One region of the Phycicoccus jejuensis genome, then DNA from elsewhere that is predicted to be linked to it. Evidence: predicted binding sites of a transcription regulator. Region 1 holds the regulator's gene; each other region holds the start of a gene.

Region 1 (4,343 bases):
TCCGGATGCTCGTCGGGCGCGAGGCGCTGCGCCAGGGCTTCGCCGTCGACCCCGGCCGCTCCTACCTCGGCGGCCGTCCGCCGCTCGCGATGCGCCGGCGCAACCGGGGGAGGGCCTGATGGCCCGGCGCCCCCTTCGGCCCTCCTTCGAGATCGGCCACGTGCGCGTGCGCGCCGGGCGCACGCAGTCGGTGTCGCTGCCGATCACCCGTCTGGTCACCGGCGCCGACGTCGAGCTGCCCGTCCGGGTCGTCCACGGGCGCGAGGAGGGACCGACCGTCTGGGTCGACGCCGCCATCCACGGCGACGAGGCGGTCGGGGTCGAGGTGGTGCGTCAGGTCGTCGCCGGCCTCGACCCGAAGACGTTCTGCGGCACCTTGATCGCCGTCCCCATCGTCAACGTCCTCGGCTTCTCGGCCGGGCAGCGATACCTGCCCGACCGCCGCGACCTCAACCGCTCCTTCCCGGGGTCGCCGCGCGGCTCGCTCGCCGGGCGCATCGCGCACCTGTTCATGACCGAGGTCGTCGACAAGTGCGAGGTCGGCATCGACCTGCACACCGGCTCGGACCGGCGCACCAACCTGCCGCAGGTCCGCGCCGACCTCGAGGACCCGCGCACCCGCGCGCTCGCCGAGGCCTTCGCGGCCCCCGTCATGCTCAACGCGAAGCTGCGCGACGGCTCGCTCCGGTACGCCGCCCGCGAGCGGGGCGCGACCGTCCTGCTCTACGAGGCGGGCGAGGCGTGGCGGATGGACCGCTGGGCCGTCGACGCCGGCGTGCTCGGCGTGCGCCGCGTGCTCGCCGCGCTCGGGATGACCGAGCCGGTCGCCGAGGACCCGCCGGCGCCGTCGGCGGTCTCGTTCCGCAGCGGATGGGTCCGGGCGCGCGGCACCGGCATGCTCCACCTCGAGGTCGCGCTGGGGGAGCGCGTCGAGCGCGGGGCGCGCCTCGGTGGCCTCTTCGACTCGCTCGGCAAGCGGGTGCGGCTGGTGCACGCCGACCGCTCCGGCGTCGTCGTCGGGCGCACCGAGGCGCCGCTGGTCAACTCCGGCGACGCGGTCGTCCACATCGCCGAGGTCGAGGACTGACGCCGGCCGGCCTCAGACGCGGCGCAGGACCGCGGTGACCTTGCCGAGGATCGTCGCGTGGTCGCCGTCGATCGGCTCGAAGGCCGGGTTGTGCGGCATGAGCCAGACCTTGCCGTCGCGCCGCTTGAAGGTCTTGACCGTCGCCTCGTTGTCGAGCATCGCCGCGACGATGTCGCCGTTCTCGGCGGTCGGCTGCTGGCGCACGACGACCCAGTCGCCGTCGCAGATGGCCGCGTCGACCATCGAGTCGCCGACGACCTTGAGCAGGAAGAGGCTGCCCTCGCCGACGATCTGCTTGGGCAACGGGAAGACGTCCTCGACGACCTCCTCGGCGGTGATCGGGACGCCGGCGGCGATCCGGCCGAGGACCGGGACGTAGGAGGCCTCGGGGCGCTCGTCGCCCTCGCCGGTGACGTCGACGACCTCGTCGGCCTCGGGGCGGCGGTAGCCGGAGCCCTGACGGTCGGGGGAGACGACCTCGATGGCGCGCGGCCGGTTGGGGTCGCGGCGCAGGAAGCCCTTGCGCTCGAGCGCCGAGAGCTGGTGGGCGACCGAGCTGGGGGAGGTGAGCCCGACGGCCTCGCCGATCTCGCGCATGCTCGGCGGGTAGCCGTGCCGGTCGACGGCGTTGCGGATGACCTCGAGGATCTTGCGCTGGCGGTGGGTGAGGTCCCCGCCGTCGCCGCGGTCGGGCATCTCGTGGATGTCGGCGTTCCTCGGACGTGCCATCTCGACCCCTTCGCTGCGGCCGCCCCGTGCCGACGGGGGGCCTGACCGGTGTTTTCGCAGGTCAGACGGTCTGTCGGTGGTGACATGCAGTCTGATCTGCATGCGGACATCCTACGAGCGACGGGCCTCGAACTCAAACATGTGTTCGACGCGTGTCTTGTCCGCCTCGAACGTGCGTGCTATAACTCGTACAGACGTTCTATCGAACACCGGTTCGACGGTGGCCCCGGCCGCCGGGATGGAGGACATGATGAGCGCGATCGCCTGGGACCCCACCGACCTCGGCCACACCCGCCCCGTGCCGGCGCGCCGCCCGCGGCTCGTCGTTCTCGAGGGCGGCGCCACCGGAGGGCGTGCGGCCCGCGCCGCACAGCCGGCGCTGCGGATCACCCGCCGCGGCCGCCTCGTGCTGCTCGTGCTCGCCACCCTCGCGCTGGCGGCAGCCCTCGGCCTGCGCGGCCTCGGGGGCGCGGGCGCCGTCGAGCCGGCCCACACCGTCTCGGTGTCGCCCGGCCAGACGCTGTCCGAGATCGCGTCCCGTGAGCTGCCCTCGATGTCCATCAGCGACGGCATCGTCGCCATCCAGCTCGCCAACGGGCTGAGCACCGCGCAGATCCGCGCCGGTCAGCAGCTGGTCGTCCCTGCGGGCTGAGCCGCCGCCGGGGGCGCCCGGTCCGGCGCGCCACGATCCCCGAGTCCCTCGACCCGACTCGGACGCCGGAGGGCGTCGTCTCCCGTGCAGAGGAGACGGCGCCCTCCGTGCTGTGTCCGGCCGGTGCCGGCCGCGCACCCCTGTCAAGCGCGCCACGCTCGGCCGAACGGGGGAGGGGGCATCCCCCGACCTGTCGGACCTCCGGGTCCCATCGGCCCGCGGGCACGCTCCGACGCTGCGCGACCCCCTTGTGCACGAACAGACTTCAAGGCATGCGGACACGTCGTCGCGGCTCCTACCGCCCCACCCACCACCCGGTCGTCCAGTGCGGCGGCCAGGGCCGGTGGCTCTGGTCGTGCGGCTGCGGAGCGCGCGGGTCCGCCACCTCGGGCGGCTGGCACGGTGCCTACACGGCGGCACTCGTGCACCACAGCCAGAGCCCCGGGGAATGAGACGTGCGGCCCGGGGATACACAGAGGGTCCCCGGGTCGCACCCCCTCGTCGTCGCTGGCTCTCCACCGACGCGACGACGGAGCGGGCGGCGCTGGCTGTCGTCTGCAGGGAGGCCGCGGCCCTCACGTCGCCGGGGCACCGCAGGTCCCCCCACTCCGACCCCCGACCGGGTCCGGGTGGGGGGATCGGCCGTCCCCGGCGCTGACGGGCCGAGGGTCAGGCCAGGGTCCGCCGCATGACCAGGCGCGGCATCCCGCTCGCGGTGGCGTCGGTGACACCGACCTCCTCGAAGCCGGCCCGCTCGAACATCGCCCGGGTCCCGACGAACGCCATCGTCAGGTCCAGCCGCCGCTCGCCGGGGTCGACCGGGTGGGCCTCGACCGCCGGCGCCCCCTGCTCGGCCGCCCAGGCCACGGCGCCCTCGATGAGGTGCGCCGTCACCCCCTGGCGCCGGTGGCCGCCGCGGACGACGACGCAGACGATGCTCCACACCGGGACGTCGTCGACCGGGTGGATCCTCGTCGAGTGCACGAGCCGCGGGATGTCGCTGCGCGCTCCGATGTTGCACCACCCGACCGGGACGCTGTCGCGGTAGGTGACGACCCCCGGCGGCACCGCACGCTCGCAGAGGCGTCGGGCGGCCTGCTCGCGGCTGCCGTCGCCGAGCTCGTCGATCTCGCGCTGCCGGAGCCGGTGCGAGAGGCACCAGCAGTGCGTCGCACGCCGGTTGGGGTTGACGACGTCCGCGAAGTCCTCGAAGCGGTCGGGCGTGACGGGGTGGGTCTCCCAGGTGGTCATGCCGCAGCCAAGCACCGCGCACCGACACCGCGCCACCACCTCCGTAGGGTCGGGGCGTGCGCATCGTCAGCCTCATCCCCTCGGCCACCGAGATCCTCTTCGCCCTCGGGGCGGGGGACGACGTCGTCGGCGTGACCTTCGAGTGCGACTTCCCGCCGGAGGCGCGCACGCGCCGGGTGGTCTCCACCTCCGCGCTGCCCGAGGGCCTGGCCCCGGGCGAGATCGACGTCTCGACCGTCGACGCCGCGCTGCGCCACCTCGGCTGCCGCGCCGCGGTCCTCACCGTCGACCCGCACACGCTCGAGGAGGTCCTCGCCTCCGTCGGCGCGGTGGGGGCGGCCGTCGGCCGCGAGACGGAGGCAGCGGCCCTCGTTGCGAGCCTGCGGCAGCGCCTCGACGCCGTGCGTACTCACGTCGCGGGGCGCCGGCGGCCGCGCGTCGCGGTGCTCGAGTGGACCGACCCGCCGTTCGCGCCGGGGCACTGGATCCCCGAGATGGTGCAGCTGGCCGGCGGCGAGTGCGTCCTCGGGGCGGCGGGGGAGCGGTCGGTCGCCATCGGGTGGGAGGACCTCGCCGCATCCAGGCCGGAGGTCGTCGTCGTCGCGCCGTGCGGCTACGACCGCG
Region 2 (4,343 bases), 480 kb from region 1:
GCTCGAGGATGACGAGGCACTGCTTGAGGCTCGCGTCGTCCTCCATCTTCCCGTCGAGCATCACCGCGCCCGTGCCGTCACCCATCGCGGCCCGCACCCGGCGCGCGTGCGCGACGTCGTCGGCCGACGGGCTGAAGACCTTCTTGGCGATGGCGATCTGCACCGGGTGCAGGCTCCACGTGCCGACGCAGCCGAGGAGGAAGGCGTTGCGGAACTGGTCCTCGCAGGCGACGACGTCCTTGATGTCCCCGAACGGGCCGTAGTACGGGAAGATCCCGTGCATCGCGCAGGCGTCGACCATCCGCGCGATCGTGTAGTGCCACAGGTCCTGCTGGAAGACCGACCGGGCGCCCTCGACGTCGCCGTCCACCGGGTCCTGGCGCACGAGGTAGCCGGGGTGGCCGCCGCCGACCCGCGTCGTCTTCATCCGGCGGTCGGCGGCGAGGTCGGCCGGGCCGAGGCTGATGCCCTGCATCCGCGGGCTCGCGCCGGCGATGGCCTCGACATTCGCCATGCCGCGGGCCGTCTCGAGGATGGCGTGGACGAGGATCGGGCGCGTGACGCCGGCCTTCGCCTCGAGCTGCGCGAGGAGCCGGTCGACGTAGTGGATGTCCTCGGGGCCCTGGACCTTGGGGACCATGACGACGTCGAGCCGGTCGCCGATCTCGGTGACGAGCGTGATCAGGTCGTCGAGCGCCCATGGGCTGTCGAGGGCGTTGACGCGCGTCCAGAGCTGGGTGTGCTCCCCGAAGTCGGTGGCCCGCGCGATGTCGACGAGCCCCTGGCGGGCGGCCTCCTTGTTCTCGGCCTTGACCGCGTCCTCGAGGTTGCCGAGGAGCACGTCGACGGTGCCGACCATGTCGGGCACCTTCGCGGCCATCTTCGGGTTGCTCGGGTCGAAGAAGTGGATCATCCGGCTGGGCCGGGCGGGCACCTCCCGGAGCGGCATCGGCGCCCCCACGGCGAGGGGGGCGAAGAAGTCCTTGGCGCTGCGCATCGTCGAGCCTTCCGAGGCGGGGTGCACGGTCGCGTCGGACGCTAGCAGCGGGCCGGGCCCCCTCCGCATGAGCCACGTCACGGTGTGACCCACGCCGCGGCGGGACTCCTCGCCCCGCCGGGTGCCACACGGGGCCGGCAGGACGAGATCGGGGCGGCAGGACGAGGACAGGGCGACCCGGCAGGCGCACCCAGCGACGCCGCTCGTGCCGACATCGAGCCGGACAGGAAGTGACGCAAGCGTCGATTTCTGTACGCCGCACCGTGGGGCGACAGGGTGGGCGTCGGCAGTCCGAGGCGGCGGTCAGCCGGTGGTGCGGTGGGCGGGTTCGGTGGTGCGGGTGGCGCCGTCGGGGCCGTGCCAGGTGACGGTGCCGTCAGGGTCGAGGCGGGGTCGCCAGCGTCCTTGTTGCTTGAAGCGGTGGTGGCGCCGGCAGAGGTCCTTCAACTCGGTCGGGGTGGTCTGGCCGGTGGGCCAGGGACGGACGTGGTCGAGGTCGCAGTGCACGGCGGGTCTGGTGCAGCCCCACATCCGACACGTCCCGTCCCGGGTCTTCACGAACTCGCTGATCGCCTTCGAGGGTTTGTACGCGCCGGTGGTGAGTGAGGCCAGGGTGCCGGTCTCCGCGTCGAGGACGGCCCGGGCGACCTCGAACGGCAGGACCTTGAGGAGGTTGGCGAGGGTGGCGGGGTCGACCCAGCCCAGGCCAGGCAGCAGGGTCCCGGACACCGCGTACCCGGGCGACACGACGGCCTGGGGGTGGGTGAGGTCGCCGTCGAGCTCGGCCGGCTCCTCCAACCACGACAGCTCCTCGCGCGAGTCCGGGTCGAGGTCGCCGTACCGGACGACCTCACCCGTCGTGGCATCGATGAGCGTCTCGTCGTCGTCCCACTCCACCCGGAACCTCGTCCCCGACGCCTGCTCCGGCGCGGGCCGGTCCGTGACAACAGGCACCCCGAGGGTGACCTGCGCCGAGACGCGCACGTTGCGCAGGACGAGATCGGCCAGCGCGTCCGCCCGCGACTCCGGCACCGACAGCGCGCCGTCGCTCTGCCGGTAGTCCCCGGCCAGCTCCTCCACCGCCGCCCACATCGCCGAGGACGTCGCTGTCGGCAGGGACGCGAACCAGTCCGTCAGGCCGTCCTCCCCGGGCCGGACCTCCACGCACCGGCCCCGCTTCCGCAGCGCCACGTGCGCCGCGACCTGGTCGGCCGCCACCCGCGTCGCGACCCGCCGCGCCTCACCCGCGACCCGCGCCGGGTCCATCCCCGCCAACCGGGGCGCCAGCGCCTCGTCCACCTGCCCGCAGGCCTCGGCGTCCAGCCCGGCGCACGCGTCGACCACCTTCTGCACGTTCACCACGGCCACCTCGCCCGCGACGAGCAGCTCGCGCACCCGCGGGAACCGTTCACCCAGCGCCGCACCCAACGCCGCCTTCCGGCCCGCCACCCCCTCGGTCAGCCCCGTCGCAAGCGACATCCGCGTCGAGGCCATCGCGTCGACGAACCCCACCGGGTGCACCCGCTCCCACGAGCCCGAGCGCACCGTCGTCTCCACCCTGGCGCCCCACGCCCCCGCCACCGCCGTGGCCCCCTCGGCCGCGTTCACGACACCCTGCAGCTCCCCGGCGAGAGCGAACGCCTCCTCCGACGACAGGACGTGACCACCCTCGACCAGCTCGGCCCCCAGCCGCGCGCACTCCTCGCGCAAGCCCGCGATGCGGCGGGAGAGGGTCTCGGTGTCCATGCCTCAGTGTAGCGAACACGTGTTCGACGGACAAGGGCCCACGAGGCTCGGTTCGCCCTCAGCAGAACAAAATTCGTCGTCGCGAGAGAAGCAGAACCCCCTCCGGCTCCCCTCCTGCCCGACCCCCTCGCAGCCCCGCCGTCGTGGTCACGCCGTGCCGCCCGGGTCTCGCCGTGCCGGGGTGCCATGAGGCACCGGCCGGGCGAGGTCGCACCGGCAGGGCGAGACGGCACCGGCGGGACGCACCACGACCGCTCGTCCCGAGTGCGTCGCAATGCGAAGCAGCCGGGACGAGCGGGTGCTGTGGGAGAGTGCTGGACATGTCCGACGAGGCGACCACCGACGCCAGCGCCGCCGCCAACGCCAGCGCCGCCGCCGACGTCACGCCCGCCGCGCCCGCTCCCCCACGGGTCGACGTGACGAAGCTGCTCAACGAGGCCGCGTCCAAGTCGGGGCTGCTGTGGGTCCGCCTGCCGGACGGTTCGACGTACCCGGTCTGGCACGTGTGGCACGACGACGGCGACGAGCGGGGCACCGGGCCGGCGGCCTACGTCGTCTCCGGCCCCGGTGAGCAGCACCTGCCGTGGCTGCCCGGCGAGGTCGAGCTCGTCCTGCGCAGCAAGGACACCGGCGGCCGCCTCCTCACCATCCACGCCACCACCAGCGTCCTCGAGCCGGGCACCGACGCGTGGGAGCAGGCCGCGGCGGTCCTGCGGCCCGAGCGGCTCAACGCCCCGGGCAGCGCCGAGGAGGTCCTCGAGCGCTGGCGGGCGCACAACACCCTCCACGTCCTCACCCCGCACGGCCGACCCGGCGAGCAGCCCGGCCACCACGGCACGAGCAGCGGCGCGGCCCCCGTCCGACCCGCGGCGCCCGCGACCGCGCGGTGGCGCCCCTGGCACTGGCGCGGCCGGGCCGGCGCCCGGCGCAACACCCCGGACGAGCCGTCCACGCCCCCCTCCGACGGCGGATAGCCTGTCGGACGTGAGCACGCCGACCCGGGCCTTCGTCGGCCGCCTGTCCGAGCTGGACGTCTTCGACCCGCTCGGCGACAAGGTGGGCCGCGTCCGCGACGTCGTCGTCACGTTCAGCGCCACGAAGTCCCGTCCGCGGGCCATCGGCCTCGTCGTCGAGGTGCCGGGCCGCCGCCGCGTGTTCGTCCCGATGACCCGGGTCACGTCCGTCGAGGGTGGCCAGGTCATCACGACCGGCCTGGTCAACATGCGCCGCTTCGAGCAGCGCCCGAACGAGACCCTCGTCGTCGCCGAGCTCCTCGAGCGCACCGTCCAGGTCCGCACCGAGGACGGCGACATCGCGACCGCCACGGTCCAGGACGTCGGCATCGAGCAGCTCGGCCAGCGCGGCTGGAACGTCACGCGCGTCGCCGTGCGCCTCGACGCCTCGCGCCCCTCCCGCCTCGGCCGCCTCGGGCGCCGCCGCGGCGAGACCTTCGTCGCGACGATCGAGGACGTCGTCGGCCTGCGCACCGCGAGCGAGGGGCAGGGCGCGGCCAAGCTGCTCGAGACCTACGAGGACCTCAAGCCCGCCGACCTCGCCGAGGTCATCCACGACCTCAGCCCGCGCCGCCGCGCCGAGGTCG
Region 3 (4,343 bases), 510 kb from region 1:
AGAGCGGTTTCCACGTCATCGGCGACGCCGGTCTCGACCTCGTCCTCGAGGGCTACGTGAAGGCCGCCGAGCTGGTGGGGGAGGAGACCGTGCGCGCCTCGCGGCCCCGCCTCGAGCACGCCGAGATGGTCGACCCGACCGGCATCGCGACGATGGCGCGGCTGGGGATCGCCGCCAGCGTGCAGCCGGCCTTCGACGCGTACTGGGGTGGGCGCGAGGGGATGTACGCCGCGCGCCTCGGCGCCGAGCGCGGGGTGGCGACCAACCCGTTCGCGTCGTTCGGCCGGGCGGGGGTGCGCCTGGCGTTCGGCGCCGACTCCCCGGTCACGCCCTTCGCCCCGTGGGTCGCCGTCCGGGCCGCGGTCGAGCACCGCGACACCGCCGAGCGCATCGACACGGCGACCGCGCTCGCGGCCCACACCGTCGGCGGCCACGACCTCGCCGGGCGGGAGGGTGGCGTCCTCGCGGTCGGAGCGGCGGCCTCGTTCGCGGTCTTCTCGGTCCCGGCCTACGCCGCTGACGACCTGCCCACGCTCGGTGGCGGTGCGCCGCTGCCGGAGTGCCTGCTCACCGTGCGTGACGGGGTCGTCCTCCACGACGCCTCGGCCTGACCCCCACGTCGGTCGGCGCGTCCGGTCGGTTCCCGTCGCGCGCAGGCTGGCGCCGTGCAACGCTTCGGCCGTCGCGTGCGTCCACGGCACGAGGACCACACCACGGCAGCGGGGAGGCAGTCATGAGCGACGGCGGCGCGAGCGGCGGGTTCGACTCCGGGTCGAGCGGGGGAGGCTTCGACTCCGGCTCGTTCGGCGGAGGCGGCTTCGACTCCGGGAGTCCCTCCTTCGACCCCGGTCCCGCCGGGGGCATCGACCACCACGGGATGCACGGGACTCACGGGGTGCACGACCACGGGATCCCGGGGATGCACGGCGCTGAGTCGCCGCTGTGGATGCACGAGCAGCAGATGCGCCACCACCGGGCGCAACGCTCGGGGAGCAGCCTGCCGACGAGCCCGGTCGGCATCGTGCTGTTCGTCGTCATCGCGATCATCGCGCTCGTCGTGTTCTCGAACATCGCCTCCCGCTCCACCGAGGTCCACCCGGGCGTCCCCTCGAGCGAGGTGTTCGACGACGGCTCGGGCGACGTGCCGTTCGACCTCCCCGAGGAGCCCTGACGTCGCCGCTCTCCAGCATCCCTCCGCGCGTCAGCGCTGCACGCAGTGCTGGGGTTCGGTGGTGCGGGTGGCGCCGTCGGGGCCGTGCCAGGTGACGGTGCCGTCAGGGTCGAGATGGGGTCGCCACCGTCCTTGTTGCTTGAAGCGGTGGTGGCGTCGGCAGAGGTCCTCCAGCCCGGTGGGGGTGGTCTGGCCGATGGGCCAGGGCTTGACGTGGTCGAGGTCGCAGTGCACGGCCGGGCGGGCACAGCCCCACATCCGGCACGTCCCGTCCCGCGTCTTGACGAACTCGCTGATCGCCTTCGGTGGCCTGTACGCGGCAGTCGTGAGCGAGGCAAGTGTGCCGGTCTCGGCCTCGAGGACCGCACGGGCGACCTCGAACGGCAGCAGCTTCAGCAGGTTGGCCAGGGTGGCGGGGTCGACCCAGCCCAGACCCGGCAGCTGCGTGCCCGACACCGCGTACCCCGACGACACCACCGCCTGCTTCACGCTGAGGTCGCCGTCGAGCTCGGCCGGCTCCTCCAACCACGACAGCTCCTCGCGGGACGTCGGGTCGAGGTCGCCGTACCGCACGACCTCACCGGTGATGGCGTCCACGAGGGTGTCCTCGTCGTCCCACTCCACCCGGAACCTCGTCCCGCACTGCTCCTCGGGCGCGGGACGGTCGCTCACCACCGGCACCCCGAGCGTGACCTGCGCGCTGACCTTGACGTTGCGCAGGACGAGGTCGGCCAGCGCGTCCGCCCGCGACTCCGGCACCGACAGCGCCTCGTCGCTCTGCCGGTAGTCCCCGGCCAGCTCCTCCACCGCCGCCCACATCGCCGAGGACGTCGCCGTCGGCAGGGACGCGAACCACTCCGTCAGCCCGTCCTCACCCGGGCACACCTCCACCCGGCGCCCCTTGCGCGTCCGCGCCACGTAAGCGGCGACCTGATCGGCCGCCACCCGCGTCGCGACCCGCCGCGCCTCACCCGCGACCCGCGCCGGGTCCATCCCCGCCAGCCGCGGCGCCAGCGCCGCATCCACCTTCCAGCAGGCCTCGGCGTCCAGACCGGCGCACGCGTCGATGACCTTGTGCGCCGACGCCGCCGGGACCTCACCGGCCAGCAGCAGCTCCAGCAGCCGCGGGAAGCACCCACCCAGCGCCGCCCCGAGGGAGACCTTCCGCGAGGCCAGACCCTCGGTCAGCCCGGTCGCCAGCGCCATCTGCGTCGAGGCCATCTGGTCCATGTACCCCAGCGGGTGGACCCTCTCGGTCCCCAGCAAGGTCAGCTCGAACCGCGCACCCCAGGCCCCCGCCACCGCCGTCGCGCCCTCGGCCGCGTTGACCACACCCTGCAGCTGCCCCGCCAGCGCGAACGCCTCGTCCTCCGACAGCGACTGACCCGACTCGGCCAGCTCACGACCCAGCCGCGCGCACTCCTCGCGCAGCCCCGCGATGCGGCGGGCGAGGGTCTCGGTGTCCATGCCTCAGTGTACCGAACACGTGTTCGACGGACAAGGGTCAGTAGGCATCTGTGGACAACGAACATCCGCCCACGACAGCCGGTTCCGAGCGGCCCTCAACGACGTTCAGCGCGCTTCTCGTTCCATCCACTCCTCGCGCAGCAGGGCGTAGGTCAGGCCGTCGACCCACCCGAGCTCGGCGTGCCAGGAGTCGCGGACGCCGTGCTGCTCGCGCCGCATCCCCGCCTTCTCCATGACCTTCCACGAACCGATGTTGTCCGCGAAGCAGCCGGCCGTCACCCGCCGCAGCCGCAGGTCCTCGAACGCGATCTCGAGGAGCAGCACCAGCGTGCGGCTCGCGAAGCCGCGCCCGTGCACCGCGGGGTCGAAGAGGTACCCCACCAGCCCCTCGGAGCGCAGGTGCTCGGTGCCGCCGTCCTGGCCCATGCCGTCGAGGACGTCGACGAACGCGGTCCCCACGACGCGCCCCTCGTGCTCGACGGCGAGCGGCAGGGTCCACTCCGGTCGATCCCGGAGGCGCTCGAGCATCTCGGCCTCGGTCATCGTCGTGCGCAGCAGCCACCGGGCGACGTCGGGGTGGTTGCGCCACGCCATGACGGCCGCGACGTCCGCCTCGACGGCCGGGCGGAGCAGGAGGTCCCCGTGCCGGCGCGGGCGGACCGGGGGCAGGCCGGGGTCGTCGCTCATCCCTCGATCGAATCAGACGGGGACGCGCGCTTCCATCGAGTTCTCGTGCCCGGGTCGCGCCGCGAGGATCTGCGGCGCGCGGCCGGATCCGCTACAAGTTCTGCGGCCGAATTGCTAGATTGACGCCGTGTCTTCGCGTCGTCCTGCCCTGCTCGACCTCGACCCCGCCGTCGTCCGCAAGGCCCGCAGCCTCGCACGGCGCGCCGGCAAGCCCGTCGTCGACCTCGCCCGAGCCCACACGACCGTCTCCGTCGAGCGCGCCACGCTGCGCCTGGCCGGTCTCTCCGGTGCCGACCACGAGGGCACGCCGTGGGTCAACCACCTCGTCGACGCGGTGCGCGGCGAGGTCGGGCTCGAGCACGGCGTCACCACCCCGGTCTGGGACGCCCTGCGCCGCGGCGAGGCCCCGGACCTGCTGACGCTCGCCCAGAAGGCGAGCAGCGGGGGAGTGTCGTTCCGCCTCCCCGAGGGGCGTGACCTCACCGGCTCGCGCAAGGCCGCCCGCAGCGCCGTCGCGAAGGGCGTCCGCACGGTCGACTCCCAGCGCCGCGCCCGGGAGCGGATGATCGCCAAGGTCGGTGACGCACCGCGCACCCCGTGGGTCTACCTCATCGTGGCGACTGGCGACATCCACGAGGACATCCCACAGGCGCAGGCCGCGGCCCGCGAGGGCGCCGACATCATCGCGGTCATCCGCTCCACCGGACAGAGCCTCCTCGACTTCGTCCCCGAGGGCGCGACGCGCGAGGGGTACGCCGGCACCTACGCGACGCAGGAGAACTTCCGCCTGATGCGCGCCGCCCTCGACGAGAGCAGCCGCGAGCTCGGCCGGTACGTCCGCCTGACCAACTACGCCAGCGGCCTCTGCATGCCCGAGATCGCCGCCCTCGCCGGGCTCGAGCGGCTCGACATGATGCTCAACGACTCGATGTACGGGATCCTCTTCCGCGACATCAACCCGATCCGCACCTTCGTCGACCAGCGCTTCAGCCGCCAGGTCCACGCGCGCGCCGGCATC
Region 4 (4,343 bases), 420 kb from region 1:
GGCCCGAGGGCCCCGTCACACGTGCCCGGATCTCGGGCACGACGCGACGCTAGACCTTGGACGAAGATTCGTCAAACCTTCGACAGGATGGGTCGGAACGAGGGATCGGCGCAGGTCAGCGCCGGTGTGCGTCAGATGCCGAAGCCGACCTTGCCCTTGTCGGTCTCGCCGACCTGGATCCAGCCGACCGAGCGACCCGGCACGAGGACCGTGCGGCCCTTGGTGTCGGTGAGGCGCAGGATCCCCTCCGGAGTGGCGAGGGCGGCGTCGACGGCCGCGGCGACCTCGTCCGCGTCGGCGTTCGTCTCGAGGCTGAGCTCGCGGGCGACGTTCTGGACACCGATGGTGACCTCCACGGGGCACGCACCTTTCGTCGGTCTCGCGGGCCGGGGCCCGCTCGGATGGGTACTCGCGCTCAGGCTAACCCGCGACGCGTCGGGGCTGTTCCGGTGCTCGGGCGTGTTCGCCGAGGGCGCAGCGCAGCGGTCGTCAGGACCCGACCTTCGGGAAGGAGCCGAGCCCGCGCCAGGCGAGCGTGCTGATCGTGGCGGCGGCCTCGGCCTCGGGGATGTCGCCGTCCTGGGCCAGCCAGTGCCGGGCCGCCACCTGGGCCATCCCGGCGAGGGCAGAGCCGAGGAGGAGCGCCCGCTCGTCGTCCGCACCGGTGTCCTCGGCGATGACCTCGGCGATGGCCTCGGCACAGGCGAGCTCGACGGCGTCGAGCCGCGAGCGGACCTGCGGGACGCTCGTGAGGTCGGACTCGAAGACCATGCGGAAGGCGGCGTCCTCGCGCGTCACGAAGTCGAAGTAGGCGGCGACCGTCGCGCGGACGCGGGCCTCGTTGTCGCCGGCGTCGGTCCCGAGCGCCCGGCGCACGAGCTGCTCGAGGGTGTCGCAGTGGGTGTCGAGGAGGGCCAGGTAGAGGTCGAGCTTGCCGGGGAAGTGCTGATAGAGGACGGGCTTGGAGACGCCGGCGCGGTCGGCGATCTCGTCCATCGCGGCCGCGTGGTAGCCGGACTGGACGAACACGGCCTGGGCGGCCTCGAGCAGCTGGGCGCGGCGCTCGCTGCGCGGCATCCGCGAGCTGCGAGGGGTCGTGGTGCTGGTCATGGGGTCCTCCGGTCGTGGCGTCGCGCGTCATCCTACGGACGGGTAGGTCGTGGCCGGGGGCTGTGCCCCGCGCCGGTGTTAGGTTCGCCGTATGGCGCGTCCCCCGCTGGTGCCGCCCGGGCCCGAGCTCACCGCCGCAGAGCGGACCCGCTTCGCCCGCCACCTCCTCCTGCCCGACCTCGGGCTCGACGGCCAGCGCCGCCTGCGCGCCGCGCGCGTCCTCGTCGTCGGTGCCGGGGGGCTGGGGTCGCCCGCGCTGCTCTACCTCGCCGCGGCGGGGGTCGGCACGATCGGGGTCGTCGACGACGACGTCGTCGAGTCGACCAACCTCCAGCGCCAGGTGGTGCACGGCGTCGACGACGTCGGTCGCGCCAAGGTCGACTCCGCCGCGGACGCCGTGGCGGCGATCTCGCCCGACACGGTCGTCGTGCGGCACCGCGAGCGGCTCGACGCCGTGACGGCGATGGAGGTGCTCGCGGACTACGACCTCGTCCTCGACGGCGCCGACAACTTCCCGACGCGCTACCTCGTCGGCGACGCGTGCGCCCGGCTCGGCATCCCGCACGTCTGGGGGTCGGTCTACCGGTTCGACGGGCAGGTGTCGGTGTGGTGGGCCGGCGAGGGCCCCTGCTACGCCTGCGTCTTCCCGCAGCAACCGCCGCCGGACGCCGTGCCCTCGTGCGCGGTCGGCGGGGTGCTCGGCGCGGTGTGCGCGTCGGTGGGGTCCGTCATGGCGACCGAGGCGGTCAAGCTCGTCACGGGGTCGGGGGAGGTGCTCGTCGGCCGGCTGCTCGTCCACGACGCGCTGCGCCAGACGTGGGACGCGGTGCCGGTCCGGCGCGACCCGGGCTGCGCGGTGTGCGGCGCCTCGGCCGACGCGACGCGTCCGCTCGGGTGGGCGACGCAGCGTGAGGATGCCTGTGCTGCAGGCGATCTGGCGGACGATGGCTCGCTGGGTCGTCCCGAGGTCGGGGTCGAGGAGCTCGCCCGGCTGCTCGCCGAGCGTGACGCGGGGCGGGCCGAATTCGTCCTGCTCGACGTCCGCGAGCCGGGGGAGCGCGACGTCGCGGCCATCCCGGGCTCGGTGCTGCTGCCGGTCGGTGAGGTGCGTGCCGGGGCGTCCGTGCCCGGGGGTGACGGGCGCCGGGTCGTCGTGCACTGCAAGGCCGGTGGGCGCTCGGCGGAGGCCGTCGACCTGCTGCGGGCTCGCGGCGTCGACGCGTGGGACGTGCCCGGCGGCATCCTCGCGTGGTCGCGCGACATCGACCCGTCGGTGCCGGGGTACTGAGGGTGGCCGGTGACGGTGCGGACGGCCTGGAGCGGTTCGTCGCGGCCCAGGACTCGGGCGGGACGTATGCCGCCGCGCTGGCCGAGCTGCGCGCCGGACGGAAGCGCTCGCACTGGATGTGGTTCGTCCTGCCCCAGGTGGCCGGGCTCGGACGCAGCGCGACGGCGCAGCACTACGGCGTGCGCGGGGTGGGGGAGGCCCGCGAGTACCTCGCCCACCCGGTGCTGGGGCCGCGGCTGCACGAGTGCGTCGAGGCCCTGCTCGCGCTGCCGGGGTCGGACGCCGAGGCGGTCCTCGGCGGCATCGACGCCGTCAAGCTGCGCTCCTCGATGACCCTGTTCGCGGTGGCTTCCGGTCCGGGAGAGGACACGCCCTTCCGGGCGGCGCTCGAGCAGTACTTCGGCGGCACCGACGACCCCGAGACGCTGCGCCTCCTCTGATCCGGGCGGTGTGAGCACGGTTGCTCGGTGCGGGATCCTGCTGTGCGCGAGCTCGATTGGTTGTCCACAATGCTCTTGGGACCCTTGTCTGTCGAACACGTGTTCGGTACACTGAGGCATGGACACCGAGACCCTCTCCCGCCGCATCGCGGGTCTGCGCGAGGAGTGCGCGCGGCTGGGTCGTGAGCTGGTCGAGCAGGGTCACGGCCTGTCGCCGGAGGAGGCGTTCGCGCTCGCCGGGGAGCTGCAGGGTGTCGTGAACGCGGCCGAGGGGGCCACGGCGGTGGCGGGGGCGTGGGGCGCCAGGGTGGAGACGACGGTGCGGTCCGGGTCGTGGGAGCGGGTGCATCCGGTGGGGTTCGTCGACGCGATGGCCTCGACGCGGATGTCGCTCGCGACGGGGCTGACCGAGGGGGTGGCGGGCCGGAAGGCGGCGTTGGGTGCGGCGCTGGGTGAGCGGTTCCCGCGGGTGCGCGAGCTGCTCGTCGCGGGCGAGGTGGCCGTGGTGAACGTGCACAAGGTCGTCGACGCGTGCGCCGGTCTGGACGCCGAGGCCTGCGGGCAGGTGGATGCGGCGCTGGCGCCCCGGCTGGCGGGGATGGACCCGGCGCGGGTCGCGGGTGAGGCGCGGCGGGTCGCGACGCGGGTGGCGGCGGACCAGGTCGCGGCGCACGTGGCGCTGCGGAAGCGGGGCCGGTGCGTGGAGGTCCGGCCCGGGGAGGACGGGCTGAGCGACTGGTTCGCCTCCCTGCCGACGGCGACCTCGAGCGCGATGTGGGCGGCGGTGGAGGAGCTGGCCGGGGGCTACCGGCAGAGCGACGGCGCGCTGTCGGTGCCGGAGTCGCGGGCGGACGCGCTGGCCGACCTCGTGCTGTGCAACGTCAAGGTCAGCGCCCAGGTCACCCTCGGGGTGCCCGTGGTGACCGACCGGCCGGCGCCCGAGGAGCAGTGTGGGACGAGGTTCCGGATGGAGTGGGACGACGACGAGACGGTCATCGACGCGGTGACCGGACTGGAGACGCGCTACGGGGACCTGGACGCGGCCAGCCGGGAAGCGCTGTCGTGGTTGGCGGAGCCGGCCGAGCTCGACGGCGACCTCAGCGTGAAGCAGGCGGTGGTGTCGTCGGGGTACGCGGTGTCCGGGACTCAGCTGCCGGGTCTGGGCTGGGTCGACCCCGCCACCCTCGCCAACCTCCTCAAGCTGCTGCCGTTCGAGGTGGCCCGCGCCGTGCTCGAGGCCGACACCGGGACCCTGGCCTCCCTCACGACTGCCGCGTACAGGCCACCGACGGCGATCAGCGAGTTCGTCAAGACGAGGGACGGGACGTGCCGGATGTGGGGCTGCACCAGACCCGCCGCACACTGCGACCTCGACCACGTCCGGCCATGGCCTCTTGGTGCGACCACCCCCACCGGGCTGGAGGACCTCTGCCGGCGCCACCACCGCCTCAAGCAGCAAGGCCGGTGGCGACCCCACCTCGCCCCCGACGGCACCGTCACCTGGC

The links. Region 1 encodes LexA, which represses DNA repair genes until DNA is damaged. Its sites were predicted from a motif close to TCGAACANNTGTTCGA; they were not measured.
Region 2: the regulator LexA is predicted to act here: its motif matches at 2,755-2,770, upstream of LG324_RS16790 (DUF222 domain-containing protein).
Region 3: the regulator LexA is predicted to act here: its motif matches at 2,650-2,665, upstream of LG324_RS12105 (DUF222 domain-containing protein).
Region 4: the regulator LexA is predicted to act here: its motif matches at 2,930-2,945, upstream of LG324_RS16485 (DUF222 domain-containing protein).

The regions. Positions count from the first base shown of each region.
Region 1 covers NZ_CP085209.1:3,053,751-3,058,093, reverse strand. The annotation lists gene LG324_RS14475 (ATP-dependent zinc protease) at 1-119, shown strand, start outside; gene LG324_RS14470 (succinylglutamate desuccinylase/aspartoacylase family protein) at 119-1,087, shown strand; gene lexA (transcriptional repressor LexA) at 1,100-1,816, opposite strand; gene LG324_RS14460 (LysM peptidoglycan-binding domain-containing protein) at 2,067-2,468, shown strand; gene LG324_RS14455 (hypothetical protein) at 2,741-2,920, shown strand; gene LG324_RS14450 (GNAT family N-acetyltransferase) at 3,138-3,719, opposite strand; gene LG324_RS14445 (ABC transporter substrate-binding protein) at 3,776-4,343, shown strand, end outside.
Region 2 covers NZ_CP085209.1:3,534,568-3,538,910, forward strand. The annotation lists gene LG324_RS16785 (HpcH/HpaI aldolase/citrate lyase family protein) at 1-997, opposite strand, end outside; gene LG324_RS16790 (DUF222 domain-containing protein) at 1,301-2,743, opposite strand; gene LG324_RS16795 (hypothetical protein) at 3,064-3,717, shown strand; gene LG324_RS16800 (magnesium transporter MgtE N-terminal domain-containing protein) at 3,728-4,343, shown strand, end outside.
Region 3 covers NZ_CP085209.1:2,545,998-2,550,340, forward strand. The annotation lists gene LG324_RS12095 (amidohydrolase) at 1-611, shown strand, start outside; gene LG324_RS12100 (hypothetical protein) at 734-1,171, shown strand; gene LG324_RS12105 (DUF222 domain-containing protein) at 1,202-2,638, opposite strand; gene LG324_RS12110 (GNAT family N-acetyltransferase) at 2,744-3,325, opposite strand; gene LG324_RS12115 (lysine 5,6-aminomutase subunit alpha) at 3,453-4,343, shown strand, end outside.
Region 4 covers NZ_CP085209.1:3,472,710-3,477,052, reverse strand. The annotation lists gene LG324_RS16505 (DUF3107 domain-containing protein) at 132-356, opposite strand; gene LG324_RS16500 (TetR/AcrR family transcriptional regulator) at 490-1,110, opposite strand; gene moeB (molybdopterin-synthase adenylyltransferase MoeB) at 1,202-2,398, shown strand; gene LG324_RS16490 (DUF1810 domain-containing protein) at 2,401-2,838, shown strand; gene LG324_RS16485 (DUF222 domain-containing protein) at 2,957-4,343, shown strand, end outside.